Regions from separate parts of the Radiobacillus sp. PE A8.2 genome, predicted to be linked through region 1. Evidence: riboswitches for the same ligand, from Rfam matches in the RefSeq annotation. Region 1 holds a riboswitch; each other region holds the start of a gene.
The links. A riboswitch is a leader RNA that binds a small molecule or an ion and turns the genes downstream of it on or off. The one in region 1 is predicted to bind thiamine pyrophosphate.
Positions count from the first base shown of each region.

Region 2: another riboswitch for thiamine pyrophosphate. It lies ahead of thiD (bifunctional hydroxymethylpyrimidine kinase/phosphomethylpyrimidine kinase); the one in region 1 lies ahead of ACI6MV_RS22710 (ABC transporter substrate-binding protein).
Region 3: another riboswitch for thiamine pyrophosphate. It lies ahead of tenA (thiaminase II); the one in region 1 lies ahead of ACI6MV_RS22710 (ABC transporter substrate-binding protein).
Region 4: another riboswitch for thiamine pyrophosphate. It lies ahead of thiW (energy coupling factor transporter S component ThiW); the one in region 1 lies ahead of ACI6MV_RS22710 (ABC transporter substrate-binding protein).

Region 1 is NZ_JBJGXI010000064.1:6,049-9,837, reverse strand. Features, by position in the region: gene ACI6MV_RS22715 (NCS2 family permease) at 89-1,393, shown strand; TPP riboswitch at 1,542-1,651, shown strand; gene ACI6MV_RS22710 (ABC transporter substrate-binding protein) at 1,794-2,798, shown strand; gene ACI6MV_RS22705 (thiamine-binding protein) at 2,812-3,105, shown strand; gene ACI6MV_RS22700 (ABC transporter permease) at 3,102-3,789, shown strand, end outside.
Region 2 is NZ_JBJGXI010000038.1:12,491-16,279, reverse strand. Features, by position in the region: gene ACI6MV_RS17915 (LOG family protein) at 1-289, shown strand, start outside; gene ACI6MV_RS17910 (transcriptional regulator SplA domain-containing protein) at 450-707, shown strand; gene splB (spore photoproduct lyase) at 700-1,728, shown strand; TPP riboswitch at 1,832-1,934, shown strand; gene thiD (bifunctional hydroxymethylpyrimidine kinase/phosphomethylpyrimidine kinase) at 2,045-2,872, shown strand; gene thiM (hydroxyethylthiazole kinase) at 2,869-3,684, shown strand; gene thiE (thiamine phosphate synthase) at 3,665-3,789, shown strand, end outside.
Region 3 is NZ_JBJGXI010000012.1:87,393-91,181, reverse strand. Features, by position in the region: gene ACI6MV_RS08750 (ABC transporter ATP-binding protein) at 1-269, opposite strand, end outside; gene tenA (thiaminase II) at 637-1,299, opposite strand; TPP riboswitch at 1,405-1,526, opposite strand; gene ACI6MV_RS08740 (hypothetical protein) at 1,645-1,800, opposite strand; gene ACI6MV_RS08735 (hypothetical protein) at 2,037-2,513, opposite strand; gene speD (adenosylmethionine decarboxylase) at 2,642-3,451, opposite strand; gene ACI6MV_RS08725 (DNA alkylation repair protein) at 3,610-3,789, shown strand, end outside.
Region 4 is NZ_JBJGXI010000016.1:21,638-25,426, forward strand. Features, by position in the region: gene ACI6MV_RS10280 (Cof-type HAD-IIB family hydrolase) at 1-492, opposite strand, end outside; gene ACI6MV_RS10285 (SDR family oxidoreductase) at 743-1,531, opposite strand; gene ACI6MV_RS10290 (ring-cleaving dioxygenase) at 1,638-2,612, opposite strand; TPP riboswitch at 2,800-2,913, shown strand; gene thiW (energy coupling factor transporter S component ThiW) at 2,988-3,488, shown strand; gene ACI6MV_RS10300 (DMT family transporter) at 3,553-3,789, opposite strand, start outside.

The DNA.
Region 1 (3,789 bases):
AGTTAATTACTTGAATAGTCATGTGGTAGCACTCTAGGTTTCCCTAAGAGTGTTTTTTGTATGGCGAAATATGGGGAGGAAATTATTCATGAAAAAGTTTTTCCAGTTTGAAGAGCTCGGCACCAATTATCGTACAGAGTTTGTTGCCGGTCTTACTACGTTCTTATCTATGGCTTATATTTTATTTGTTAACCCGAACACACTATCTGCAGATGGAGCAACTGGTATGGATTGGGGTGCTGTATTTACAGCCACAGCGCTTGCTGCAGCAGTCGGTTCTTTAATTATGGGCCTGCTTGCTAAATATCCGGTCGCTTTGGCTCCTGGAATGGGACTCAACGCATTTTTTGCTTACACCGTTGTACTTGGTAATGGTGTGCCTTGGGAAACAGCACTAGCTGGTGTATTAGTTTCTGGACTTATTTTTATCGTTCTTACGATCTCAGGTATTCGTGAAATTATTATTAATGCAATTCCACAAAGCCTAAAAATGGCTGTTGGTGCTGGGATTGGTTTGTTTATCGCTTTTATTGGTTTTCAAAATGCAGGAATTGTTGTAGGCAATGATGCAACAATGGTTGCTTTAGGAGATTTAACTTCTGCTCCTGTAGCACTTGCAATCTTAGGTATTGTTGTTACTGTCATTTTCCTTGCACTGGGTATTAAAGGCGGAGTATTCTACGGTATCGTTATTACAGCTATTGTTGGGATGATTTTCAACTTAGTGCCACTTCCGACAGAAATTTGGAGTGCTCCACCAAGCCTTGCACCAACATTTGGTCAAGCCTTCCTTCATTTCGGTGATGTATTTACTGGTCCAATGATCGGTGTTATTTTAACGTTCTTATTCGTCGATTTCTTTGATACTGCAGGTACACTAGTTGCGGTTGCAACAAAAGCAGGTTTAATGAAAGACAACAAGCTTCCTAAAGCTGGAAAAGCATTGTTTGCCGACTCTGCTGCAACTGTTGTTGGTGCTACATTAGGTACATCTACAACGACTTCTTACATTGAGTCTGGTACAGGAGTAAGTGCAGGTGGACGTTCCGGTTTAACAGCAGTATTTACAGCAGGATTCTTTCTGCTTGCATTGTTCTTCTCACCATTATTAAGCGTTGTTACGGAAGAAGTAACTGCTCCTGCATTGATTATTGTTGGAATCATGATGGCTTCGACACTTAAAGATATCGAGTGGGATCAATTTGAAATTGCTGCTCCTGCGTTCTTAACGGTTATTATGATGCCTCTTGCTTATAGCATTGCAACTGGTATTGCGGTTGGTTTTATCTTCTATCCAATAACAATGATCGTAAAAGGAAAAGCGAAAGAAATTCATCCAATTATGTGGTTCTTGTTCGTAGTCTTTATTGCATATCTAGGATTTTTAGCATAAACGAAAAAAGCTTTGACCAGGTGAGATGGTCAAGGCTTTCTTTTTTTACATACAAGAATAATAGATTGATTGAAATAAATAACTTGAAAAAACTACACTACTGTGTCAAAGTAGATAATTGAAAGCGTAAGATTAATTGAATAGCTAGTTTTTATTGTGGGGGGACCGGTGATGCCGGTTGAGATCGTATCCGTAAGATGCAGACCCTTAGAACCTGATCTGGCTAAAACCAGCGTAGGGAACATATGACAAACATTGACGTTTATAATATGCGCCCTAGGGATAACCTAGGGCGTTTTTGATTGGTTAAAAGTACGGATAATATTCCGATTAGCCATAGCCAATGCTTATGTTCCAGCGCACCAACGCTTATCAAACAGATACTTAGGGAGGAATAACATTGAAGAAGTGGTTATTGGCTTTACTCACGCTGGCACTAGTTGCTGGCTGTAACGCAGAAACTGAGGAATCCAACGGAAATGATGGTCAACAGGAGCAGACGGAATTAACGGAAGTTACGATGGTATTGGATTGGACACCAAATACTAATCATACTGGATTATATGTAGCACAAGAGAAAGGATATTTTGAAGAACAAGGCTTAGATGTAGAAATTGTTTTACCAGGAGAATCTGGAGCTAGCCAGGTTGTAGCTTCTGGGCAAGCGGATTTTGGTATTGGTGCACAAGAAGGTATAACAGAAGCTCGTGTTCAGGATATTCCGATCGTTTCGATTGGTGCAATCATTCAACATAATACATCTGGATTTGCGGCACCAGCAGACAGAGGCATCACTTCACCAGCTGATTTTGAAGGCAAAACATATGGTGGCTGGGGTGCACCGGTGGAACAAGCGGTAATTGATTCATTAATGAAACAAGAAGATGCGAATGTAGATGAAGTAGAAATTGTTAATATGGGTAACAGTGATTTCTTCACAGCAGTAGAACGTGGCGATATTGATTTCGCATGGATTTACTATGCATGGACTGGAGTAGAAGCAGAGCTTCGTGACATGGAGTTAGATATGCTTTACTTAACAGATTATACAGATAAGCTCGATTATTACACACCTGTCATTATTACGAATGAAGATAAAATTGCAGAAGATCCAGACACGGTAAAAGCATTTATGGCAGCTGTATCGAAAGGCTATCAATACGCCATTGATAACCCAGCTGAAGCGGCGGATATTTTAACTGCAGCTGTTCCAGATTTAGATGCTGAGTTAGTAAAAGCAAGCCAAGAATGGTTATCACCAAAATACCAAGATGATGCTGAACAATGGGGCATTCAAACAGAAGAGGTATGGGAAAACTATGCAAGCTGGATGTATGATAACGGGTTGTTAGAAGAAGAATTAGATGTAGAAAATGCATTTACAAACGAATTTCTACCAGAATAAGGGGTGATATTTTATGGCAAATTCACTAGTAAGTATCCAAATTATACCGAAAACAAAAAATGGTGAGGACGTTATTCCTTATGTGGACGCGGCGATTGCAGTAATTGAAGAAGCTGGCGTCAAATATGAGGTGCACCCGCTAGAAACAACGATGGAGGGCGAGTTGTCAGAGTTGCTGGCAATCGTTGAGAAAATGAATCAAAAAATGGTCGAGATTGGCAGCCCGAGCATTATTTCTCAAATAAAAGTGCTGTATAAACCAGATGGTGCATCGATGGATAAACTAACGGAGAAATACAGAGGATGAGGACGATTTTTAAAAAAGGATGGCGACCAGTATTGGTCATCATCCTTTTACTCATAACATGGGAAGCGAGTAGTCGCCTGTTTGAAATCCCATCTTGGCTACTACCTGCTCCAACCGAAATTGTGCAAGAGGGGATTGCAGGCTGGTCTAACTATAATCATCATATTTTGTCTACGATTCGGTTAACGGTTATTGGCTTTAGTATCGGCTGCAGTGTCGGGATCATTGTTGCGGTTGCTTTGCACCTAATGCCTACTGTAAGAGAAGCGTTTTACCCATTGATGATTTTATCGCAAAACATACCGATTATTGTGCTCGCTCCTTTACTTGTCATTTGGTTTGGCTTCGGTATGATGCCAAAAATTATTGTCATTACACTTGTTTGTTTTTTCCCAATTGCGGTGTCAGCGATGGAAGGTTTCAGACAAACGAGTCACGAACTGATGCACTATATGCAAATGGCTGGTGCAACAAAACGTCAAATCTTTTTTAAGTTGGAATTACCACATGCGCTTCCGTCACTGTTTTCCGGATTGAAAATATCGGCAACATATAGTGTCATGGGTGCGGTTATTTCTGAATGGCTCGGAGCGAATCAAGGAATCGGTGTCTACATGACACTAGCGTCGTCCTCGTTTCGAACGGATCGTGTTTTCGTCGCAATTGTAATCATTATGGCACTTT
Region 2 (3,789 bases), on a different contig from region 1:
CGGTTATATTGCTTTACCTGGAGGGTTAGGTACGTTTGAGGAGCTCTTCGAAGTGTTGTGTTGGGCACAAATAGGTATTCACTGTAAACCAATTGGCTTATTGAATGTTCGAGGGTATTATGACCCACTCCTTAAACTAATTTCGTATAGTGCAGAAGAACAATTTTCAAACGAGTCCCACATCTCATTAATACAGCAATCTGCAGAACCAGGCACACTCTTGGATTTAATGTCTACATATACACCGCCTATTCTTGAATTGAAATGGAAACAACTCGATAAACAATGATAACTACACAGACGCCTGTGTAGTTTTTTTCGTATTCGACACAATTTCATACTTTTGCAACGAGGTTTAGATGCTAGGAGCATATGTAAGATTTATTTATTCTCATAAAAATTAAATTTTGAGTAACAATAAAATCAAATTGTCTAAAGTAGGTGAGAGAATGGATTGGAATCAAGGTTATCAAGCAGGTGATGTGGTATATGTTATTATCCGTAACCCTCATGTGCAGGGCGTAGCAAATGTACAAGAAGCTGCTGTAGTTAATAATCCAGATCAACCTGGTGAATTAGCATTGTTTATTTATGAAACTTATTATCCATTAACAGATGAAGTGGCGATTTACACTACAGAGGATGAAGCAGAAGCAGAATATCGTGACGTATTTGGCTCAGCGGATGTAGAGGGTTATTATGGTTAAGCCATTTGTTCCTCAACTCGTTTATTTTGAACCTAGGGCATTGGAATATGATTTAGGAAGAAAGTTAGAAAAAAAATTTCTGGATCAAGGCATCGAAATTAGACATACGACCTCTCATAACCAAGTCCGTGATTTACCTGGAGATAATGATTTTCAAAAGTACAGAAATGCTAAGTCGACATTAGTAGTAGGTTTACGAAAAACACTGAAATTTGATACATCGAAGCCGTCGGCAGAATACGCAATTCCACTGGCTACAGGTTGTATGGGGCATTGTCACTATTGTTATCTGCAAACTACAATGGGCAGCAAGCCTTATATTCGCACATATGTGAATACAGATGAAATCTTTGATGCTGCTGAAGGGTATATGAAAGAACGTGTGCCGGAAATAACACGTTTTGAGGCATCTTGTACCTCTGACATCGTAGGCGTAGATCACTTAACACATTCATTAAAAAGGGCAATTGAGTTTTTTGGTAAATCAGAGCACGGTTTACTTCGTTTCGTAACGAAATTTGCTCACGTTGATCACTTGCTGGATGCAGATCATCAAGGGCGTACAAGGTTTCGCTTTAGTATTAATGATAATTACATGATAAAGTATTTTGAACCAGGAACGTCCAGGCTTGATGAACGAATTGAAGCGGCAATCAAGGTTGCTGAGGCGGGCTATCCGCTAGGTTTTATCATTGCGCCTATCTATTTGCATGAGGGATGGCAGGAAGGCTATACCGAAATGCTTGATAAACTGGAAGCGGAGTTACCTGCATTCGCTAAAAAGGATTTAACGTTCGAATTGATCCAGCACCGTTTTACAAAACCAGCAAAACGAGTTATTCAAAAAAATTACCCGATGTCAAAGCTGGAATTGGATGAGTCCAAAAGAAAATATAAATGGGGAAGATACGGGATTGGTAAATACGTTTATACTGATAATGAACAAGAGCAAATCAAAGACACCATTCAAAGCAAATTAGCGACGCTCTTTCCAGAAGCAAAAGTTGAATATTTTACTTGAGAGATTTTAGTCAATTTCATCATACTGATTTTTACTGTGAATGGTATTGCCTCATTTGACAACTATTCTAAAACATGGTTTATTGAAACAAATGGAATAGTTATACATCCGCTAGGGGCGCTGTACGGCTGAGATAAGGAGAATTCCTTTGTCCCTTAGAACCTGAACTGGTTAATACCAGCGTAGGAAAGTGGAGCAGGAAATTATATATGAATGATCAATGGTTCATTTTAAACCGCTCCAGTTTCTTGGTAGCGGTTTTTTGTATGGGGAAAAACGCTTTAAAGTTCTGACTTAAAGGGAGGAGAATAGATAAATGAACCAGATAACTACTGCACTAACGATTGCTGGAACAGATCCTACAGGAGGAGCTGGTATACAGGCAGATTTAAAAACATTTCAGGAAAGAGAAGTTTACGGTATGAGTGTTGTCACTTCTATAGTGGCACAAAACACACTAGGTGTTGATGCAATTTATAATCTACCCGTTTCTTTTATTGAAAAGCAATTGCATGCGGTATTTAATGATATCGAGCCAGATGCAGTTAAAACAGGCATGATTGCAACAATTGAAATGATGGAAATGCTGGCAGATTTTTTGAAAGACAAATCCGTAGATTATGTAATTGACCCAGTAATGGTAGCCAAAAGTGGCCATGCTTTAATGGAAGAACCATCGCGGAAAGTAATTAGAGATATGTTAGTGCCATTAGCTACGGTTGTTACACCAAATATCCCGGAAGCAGAAATATTAGTAGATTTTAAAATTGATAATATCGACGATGCAAAACGTGCTGCCAAGGTTATTGTTAATGAGCTTGGGGCGAAAGCGGCTGTCGTTAAGGGTGGTCATCTATCCGGAGAAGCGATTGACGTGCTATACGATAAACAAGATTTTCATTATTATAAGTCTGCTCGCACAGAGACGAAGCATACGCATGGAACAGGCTGTACGTTCTCGGCAGTTATTACAGCAGAACTTGCCAAAGGAAAATCGATTGCGAAAGCTGTAACAATTGGGAAAAAATTTATTACTGATGCCATCCAATATTCGCTAGGTGTTGGTAAAGGCAATGGTCCAACTAATCATTGGGGATATCGGTTAAAAGGGCTACCAAATCAGGTGAAAGGAAGAGAAGAATGATCAAGAATGCTTCTTTGATAGATCAGCTTCGAACCAAAAAGCCGTTGGTACATAACATTACAAATCAAGTCGTTAGCAATTTTACAGCTAATGGATTGTATGCGGTCGGTGCTGCACCGGTGATGGCTAACGCTGTAGAAGAGGTTGCTGAGATGGTGCAGCATGCGGATGCACTAGTATTAAACATGGGTACATTGACCTCACTACAGCTTGAAGCAATGATCATAGCCGGTAAAGCTGCAAATAAAAAAGGTATCCCTGTTGTTTTGGACCCAGTAGGCATCGGTGCAACTAGATTTCGAGTAGATGCCGCACAAAACATTTTAGAAAACGTACAAGTTTCTCTTATTCGAGGAAATCTCGGAGAAATTAGTTTTCTAGCAGGGGTTGATATGAAGATGAAGGGTGTTGACGCTGTATCGCCAGGAGACCATGTAGCGATTGCGCATCAAGCCTCCCGTAAACTTAATGTCCCTATTGCAGTGACTGGAAAACAAGATGTTATTACAGATGGCTTCACAAGTTATATAGTGGAAAATGGGCACCAATTACAAACAACCGTCACAGGCGTAGGTTGTTTGTTAACTTCTGTGATTGCTGCTTTTCTAGCTATCGGTGATAACACAATTAGAACAGCAGCAGAAGCAATTAGCTTTTACGGAGTGGCTGCTCAACTGGCGGCAGAGAAAGTAGATGGACCAGGAAGTTTCCAAATCGCATTTTTAGATTCTTTATATAAATTGGGTGATGAAATCTATAGGGAAAAATCAAACATAAAGAAAGAGGTATCTTATGGGGAAGACTATAAATAATCATCTGTCAGACCTTCTTCGGGTTTATTTCATTATGGGCACGAATAATAGTAGCCTACCCCCACTTGCAGTATTAAAATCGGCTTTGGTAGGTGGTATTACCTT
Region 3 (3,789 bases), on a different contig from region 1:
TGTGGATCCATTCCCAAAACACGGACCGTACCAGAAGTTGGTGTAAGAATACCAGTTAACATCTTAATAGTAGTCGATTTTCCTGCACCATTTTCACCTATATATCCGACCATTTCCCCTTTGCTAACCGTAATATCAATATCTTTAACTGCAGGAATTACCTTATAATTGCGGGTAAACAGGTCGCGAAAAGCCCCTTGCAAACCAGAACGGCTTGAATAGGATTTAAACTCTTTTCGTAAAGCTTCAACTTGTATGATATTTTCCATCGTTGTATCCTCCCTAAATTGCACTAGTATAGTTTACCTAACTGTTAGGAAAGAAACAATTTTTATACTTGCTGTTCTGAATACTATGTCTGAGTTGGAGCATATCGTTCCGAATTTTTGTGATAGGAGTGAATGAGTGGAGGTTGGAATTAACAAGATTAAGCGGCCAGAAGCGCACTTTTTGTCCCAAATTACCGTTTTGATAATTTGCCCGTCCTGGAGAGACCCTATCTGCTAAAAACAACCCATTGAATTAAAGTAAAATAATAGTGATTGTTGTCCGCACGCAACGTATCGTAGGTATGTGGAATTACAAAAAAATAACAAAAAGCCAGTATGTACTGACTTTTTTGTTATCCACTCAATATTAAAACGGCCACTTTTCCAAACTATAGCCCATTTCCCAAAAACCATACTCGTACTGACTACTTATAATAAAGTGTTGTTTCATACGATCACGATCTTCATCGGTTACCGTTTCTGCAATTTCATCTAATCTTGCAATCTGTTCTTCCACTAATGTCCTAAACCATTCTCCGCCGTAAGCGGCGATCCATTCTTTATATATCGGTTCTTCGGGTGTATGTTCTTTTAATCGCTCACCAATTTCATAATAAATCCAATAGCAAGGTAAAATCGCAGCAATGATATCACCTAAATGACCATTATAGGCAGCGCGATACAAATGTGAAGTGTAAGCGTAAGCGGTTGGAGTGGCAACAAAGTTCTCTTGCTCCTCCTCCGTGATGCCAAGCAACTCCGAAAATTTTCTATGTAATCCTAGTTCGGCTTCATATGTGCCTTGAGCATGTGCAGCTAATCTGTTCGTTGTATGTAGATCTTTTGCCTTTGCTGCACCTAATGCTTGTACTCTTGCAAAATGGGATAAATAATAAGAATCTTGCATTACATAATGACGAAAACACTCAACCGCTAATGTGCCGTCACCGATTCCTTTTACAAACGGATGGTTAAAGCTTGCTTTCCAAATGTCCTTCGTTTCTTCTCTTAAAAGCTGTGAAAATTTCATTTTATTCATCTCCTTTTTTGTGTTTGTAATCATTTATTGACAAACAAAAACACTTCCTACTGAGATAGAAAGTGGAGACGTAATGAAACAGAGTCAAATAGACAGCTATTCCCTACTCCACTTCCCTACGCTGGTTTGACCAGATCAGGTTCTAAGGGTCTTAAAGTAACACTTTAATCTCAACCTTTAATTGCAATATGCTGCATAAGGCACCCCTAGCGGAAAATAGTACTATTAAATTGTGCTTTGAAGCTTATCATAACATGCGTACAAATGTTGTCAAACGGAACCGATAATAAAAAGCCTCTTGATCAGTATGTCAAAAGGCTCAATCAATTGGAGTGATTATTTATGAAAAGCTAACACTGCAGGTTGCACTTGCTTGTTGTTAGCACGAAATTTTTTCTTGCGCGTGAAGAATCTTTCAAGCTTTTCAACGAACGACAATACAAGAAACGTCAACAAAACAGTTAAGGATACCACGTAAAGTGAAAATAACATCTTTACTATCCCCTTTCTTCCAAAATTTCTTCATATATTAATGAATGCATCTATATAATACCAAATATAGCTAAAAAGTAAAGGTTAAATTAGAAATTCTTTAAAATTCATTTAGTTTCTTTAATAATTATCTATTTGCTCTAATTTTATCTTAATCATAAGAGGGGTGAATTGTTCTTTTTAAAAGAATTAAATCATAAAAAAATGAGCTCTCATCATTATTTGAGCTCAAAAATTTATCCGTCTTTAACTTGTACTTTTGCAACCAATAGTTTAATCAATAGTCCAATGCATAGACCGAGTACTAAGAACAACATTGGTAAGAAAACAGGACCAATCAAATGATCAAATATTTTTATCTTCGCAGAAAAAATTAATCCTACTGTTAAAAAATAAGCGCCAAATACAAAAGGAAGATAACTTAAACTGTTCATCTCTCCCTCAGCATCTCGATAAGCATCCCACATGGCAAACATATATAAACAAGGGTAAAACATCAGCCATTGATAATCAGTTACTTCAATGGCTTTGATTATTTCTCCTGTAAATGAGTATACAATTGCTAAGTTAAAATTGCTCTGCACGTTAACAAGAAATTCTAAAAAGATGAATACTATTCCCTTTAAAAACTGACCGTTTAGTATTTGACCAAAACCTGGTAAAGCAATACTCCACAATAAAGCTTCATGCTTTTTTGGTTTGTATTTTATCATCGTAAAGACCTTTCATCTGTCATTAACAATCAAACATTGATGACTGTTTTTTTATTTAGCTTTATCAAGTTTAGTATCCCACTTAATTGTAAAAAATATTACAGCGTTATCATTTTCCTATGGTAGTTCTAATTATTCATATTTTTCCCATAATAGATCTCGTCCATCTCTTTCGTTAGCCGCTCTGTAATTTGCTGTTGTTCTTCTTCACTTATTTTTTCTTTACTAGATCCGAATAAATATTGATCAAGCTCAAATTTCTTTAGTTTACATTTTGTGTGAAATATATTTTCTTGATAAATGTTGACATCGATCATGTCATAAAGTGCTTTAACCTCTTCAGGTATGTAATTTTGAATCGAGCTAATATCGTGATCAATAAATAATTTATTGCCATTAATATCTCTTGTAAACCCTCTGACACGATAGTCCATCGTCATTACATCCGTCTCAAAGGAATGGATTAAATAGTTCAGTGCTTTTAATGGAGAGATTTCACCACATGTTGACACATCGATGTCAGCTCTGAATGTACTTATTCCTTCATTCGGGTGATATTCGGGATACGTGTGAACAGTTATGTGGCTTTTATCAAGCTGCATTACTACAGAGTCTGGTAACGGTCCTGGTGATTCATCGAATGACTCCGTTGGTACTTCTACTACAGGGCCTTCCGACACTAACACAGTAACACTAGCACCTTGAGGCTCAAAATCTTGCTTGGCAACATTAAGCACATGTGCACCTATAATATCTGAAACGTTCTTTAAAATTTTGGTTAATCGTTCGGCATTATATTGTTCATCAATGTATTCAATATATGCTTCACGTTCCGCTTTTGTATTGGTATAACAAACATCATACATATTAAAACTTAAAGATTTTGTAAGATTATTAAATTCATGTAATTCGATTCGTTGTTCATGTGAAAGTGCCATCTTGTTCTCCCCTTTCCTCATAAATAAAAAGTATATATTGCTTTTAACCTTTTCTTCAAAAAACTAAACATTTCTACAGTTATTATTAACTATTACTACAGAACCATGCACGCATAAAAGAAAACGTACAGGGAAAATTAACTGTGGAGGTGAAACTATTGACTACTCAACCGTATCTTTGCCCTAACTGTAAAACCAATCGATCCCGCTTTAATATAATTGAGCAGGTTGCGAGAGCTGTGAAATTAGATCCACAATCAGGAGATGTAGTGAATGAATATACTAGTGACAATTTAGATCCATTTCACATTGCATACAAGGGGCCTTCTCAAAAGATT
Region 4 (3,789 bases), on a different contig from region 1:
CTTCGATACATTTTTCGGTTGTAAACTATCTACCCATTCGATATCTTCGGTGATCGCCTCTTTTCGAGAGCGCCACTCACTTTCCTCTACACCATCTGGTTTTGGATCATTTATTTGCTCAATAATATAAGATTTATCTTTTTCGAGAGAGAATCTTTGTCCTTGATTGGGATGCACTTCATAGTAGATATGGTTTTTCCGAGCTCTATCTACTAAATCCTCAACTAACTTTGCTGGCAATGCATTCTCCGCTAACTTCTCCTCACCAATTGTGACAACCATCCCGTTTGAACTAACGATTCCATCAACTTCAAAATCATCTGGGATCACGTCACTAATTTCCATTAAAGTTCTACCCGTTGCTATGAAAACATACACACCATTTTGCCTTAACTGCTGGATGTATAATTTCAAGCGGTCACTAGCACGATTGTGGTCATTTAAGATCGTACCGTCCATGTCTAAAAATACAGCTTTTACTTGATGATTCATTGGTGCACCTCATTCTAAAACGAAACTTTTATTTGCTATTTAGTATATCATAATCGCATTTCTTACTTATAGTTCGTGTTCAAAAAGTTCCATTTTTAGCACCGAGAAGATTGGATGAAGCTAGAAAAAGAGGACCGGAGCGTAGACAAAACCTACGTGAGGACCGGATTTTTCGGCTGAATCCAATATTCGACGTCAATAAGCTTCTTGAGTAATCATTGTGATCAATTGGGACTTTTTGAACAACCTCTTATAGTAATGTCTCTGCACCATCAATAAATACTTCAGTCCCTGTAATATGACTCGAAGCATCCGATAGAAGAAAATGAACCAAATCAGCTACTTGTTCCGGGCTACCTGGGTGATGCTCTAACGGTTGATTTCCCTCCGGATACTCAACCGGAATCTTGATTTTATCTAGGTTATCTTTATCAGGAAAAGTATTTTCACCAATGTTTGTTTTAATTGCACCAGGACATATCACATTCACTCGAATTTTGTATTGTGCTAACTCTAATGCTGCCATTTTACCAAAAGCCATCTGACCGGCCTTTGATGAGCTATAGGCAGACATGCCGAAACCAGAGAAGGTTCGGTTACCATTGATTGAACTTGTTATCACAATACTTCCACCATTTTGCTTCAAATGAGGAATAGCGTATTTTACTGTCAAAAATGTACTTTTTAAATTCGTTGTTAACGTTTGGTCCCAATCCTCCGGGCTCAGATCCTCTATCGGGGCAACTTTTCCGTTTATACCGGCATTAGCAAATACCATGTCCAGTCGTCCCCACTGATCTACCACTTGTTGTATACTGTCTTCCACCCGTTTTGGATCCGACACATCGGTATCTGTGATGAGTGCTTGTCCACCCATGTCTTCAATCTGCTGCTTCACTTTTGCAGCATTTTTCTCTTTTAAATCGACTAGCCCTACTTTTGCGCCTGCCTGAGCTAAGCGAATTGCCGCGGCTTCCCCGATACCAGAACCTGCCCCTGTAATAATCGCGACCTTATTTGTTAAAGATTGCTTATCCATGTAATCATTCTCCTTATCCTTTTGTAATTAGAATAACCTCAATGAATTGCCCTATGTGTAAATTGGTAGAGAAAAAGCCCAAATCAGTATCGATTCAGGCCCTCTCTTATGATTGCTTCGTATCTAACGGTTTTAATTTCGCTTCAATTTGTGCACGTTTATCTTCAAAAAATGGCGGTAATGCAACAGTTTCACCTAAGTGTTCAACATCTTCATCTGTAGCAAAACCAGGTCCATCTGTTGCTAATTCGAACAATATCCCATTGGGCTCTCTAAAATACAGCGATTGGAAATAATAGCGATCCACCAGACCTGAATTCGGCATCCGGTTTTGTCTGATTATATCTCTCCAAGCTGATAACTCCTGTTCGTCATGTACTCGAAAAGCTACATGGTGCACACTGCCACGGCCAGGTTTTTCCTTTGGCAAATCTGTTCTGTGCTCAATATGCACCTCTGCACCAGTGCCGCCTTCACCTGTTTCATATACTTCAATATTAGGCTGACCCTCGACAAAGGCAGGATAACTTCCAGCATGTCTAAAACCCATGATCTCGGTTAGTACTTTTACAGTAGGCTCTGGATTCGGCACAGTGAGCCTAACCGGACCTAGACCAATAATTCCTTTGTTTTGCGGAACTGGCGCCTTATCCCACGGTGTACCACCGGCCACGCCTTTGTTATTTTGATCAGAAACGAGTACTAGTCGCTGACCCTCGTGATCTGTAAAGTGAAGGACTTTTCTACCAAATTCCTCTGTTATCGCTTCATGCTTGACATTATGATCCGCTAACCTGCTTTTCCAAAAATCCAACGCCTCATCGTTCGCTACACGAAGAGCTGTAAAGGAGATACTATTATTTCCTTCATATGTGTGTCCTGCTCTCGGGATTTCAAAGAACGTTAAATCTGTACCTGGATTACCAACCTCATCTGCATAAAATAAATGATACATACTCGTATCGTCTTGATTAACAGATTTTTTCACCAAACGCATGCCTAGTACTTTCGTATAAAAATCATAATTATCCTTTGCAACAGCGGTAATGGATGACACATGATGTATACCCTTTAGTTCCATCCTACACACTCCTTTATTTATTTATTTAGATTAAGCTGATTTGTGTAAATTCATTCAACAAAGCGTCACATATATTTTATGTAAATTATTATAGTTGGTAATTATCTCGATTTCAAGATAATTGCTTTACTTTTAGTCTGTTTACCTTTTTTCTTCCCTATGCTATAGTGAAATTAATCAATTGAATAGAAACTACTAGGGGTGCCTATGGATGTGTAGGCTGAGAGAAGAGCACAATGCTTTTTAACTCTAAGGACCTGATCTGGCTCGTACCAGCGGAGGGAAGTAGTACGGAAAATCATACTATTTGGTTATAAACCAGGTCCTGCTTGTCATGGATCTGGTTTTTTTATTTTTATTTAGGGGGAGCTATTTATGAGGAACAACACAAGATTATTAACGACAATGGCAATTTTTGTAGCAATCGGAGTTATCGGATCATCAATTCTTGGATTTCAGATTGGTGTCGCAAAGGTCTATCCGATTCAACACGCGGTCAATGTTATGGCAGCCGTAGTGTTAGGACCAATTCCAGCAGTGACTATCGCTTTTACGATTGGATTACTACGGAACTTATTAGGCTTAGGAACTTTGCTTGCATTCCCAGGTGGTATGATTGGCGCACTATTAGCAGGATATTTGTATCGTTGGACAAAAAAGAAATATATGGCTGCAACCGGTGAAATGATTGGTACAGGTATCATCGGCGCACTGTTCTCTGTCCCATACGCCAATGTGTTAATGGGAACTTCTTACGGGGCACTTGGATTTATTCCTAGCTTTTTAGCTAGTAGTGCTTTAGGAGCTGTTATTGGTGTATTGGTGTTAAACCGTGTAAACCTAGAAAATATGGTTCCGAAAGAGCTACGATCATAATTTATGAAAATCCTACTGAAAACGCATGGATGTATAAACATCCATGCGTTTTCTAGTTCAGACCTTACCCAGATTCACGTAGACCTGATTCAACCTTATCAACTTTCCCGCGATTCACACGGAATTGTGTTGTCAATATAACACCAGTAATTACGATAAATGTACCGATTATTTGCATTACAGTGATCGTTTCACCTAACCAAAGGTAGGCTCCAAGCATCGTAACGACTGGAAGAAAATTTAAAAATACAGAAGCCTGTGATGCACTTAATAAATCAACGGCTCGATTATAAAAAACTAA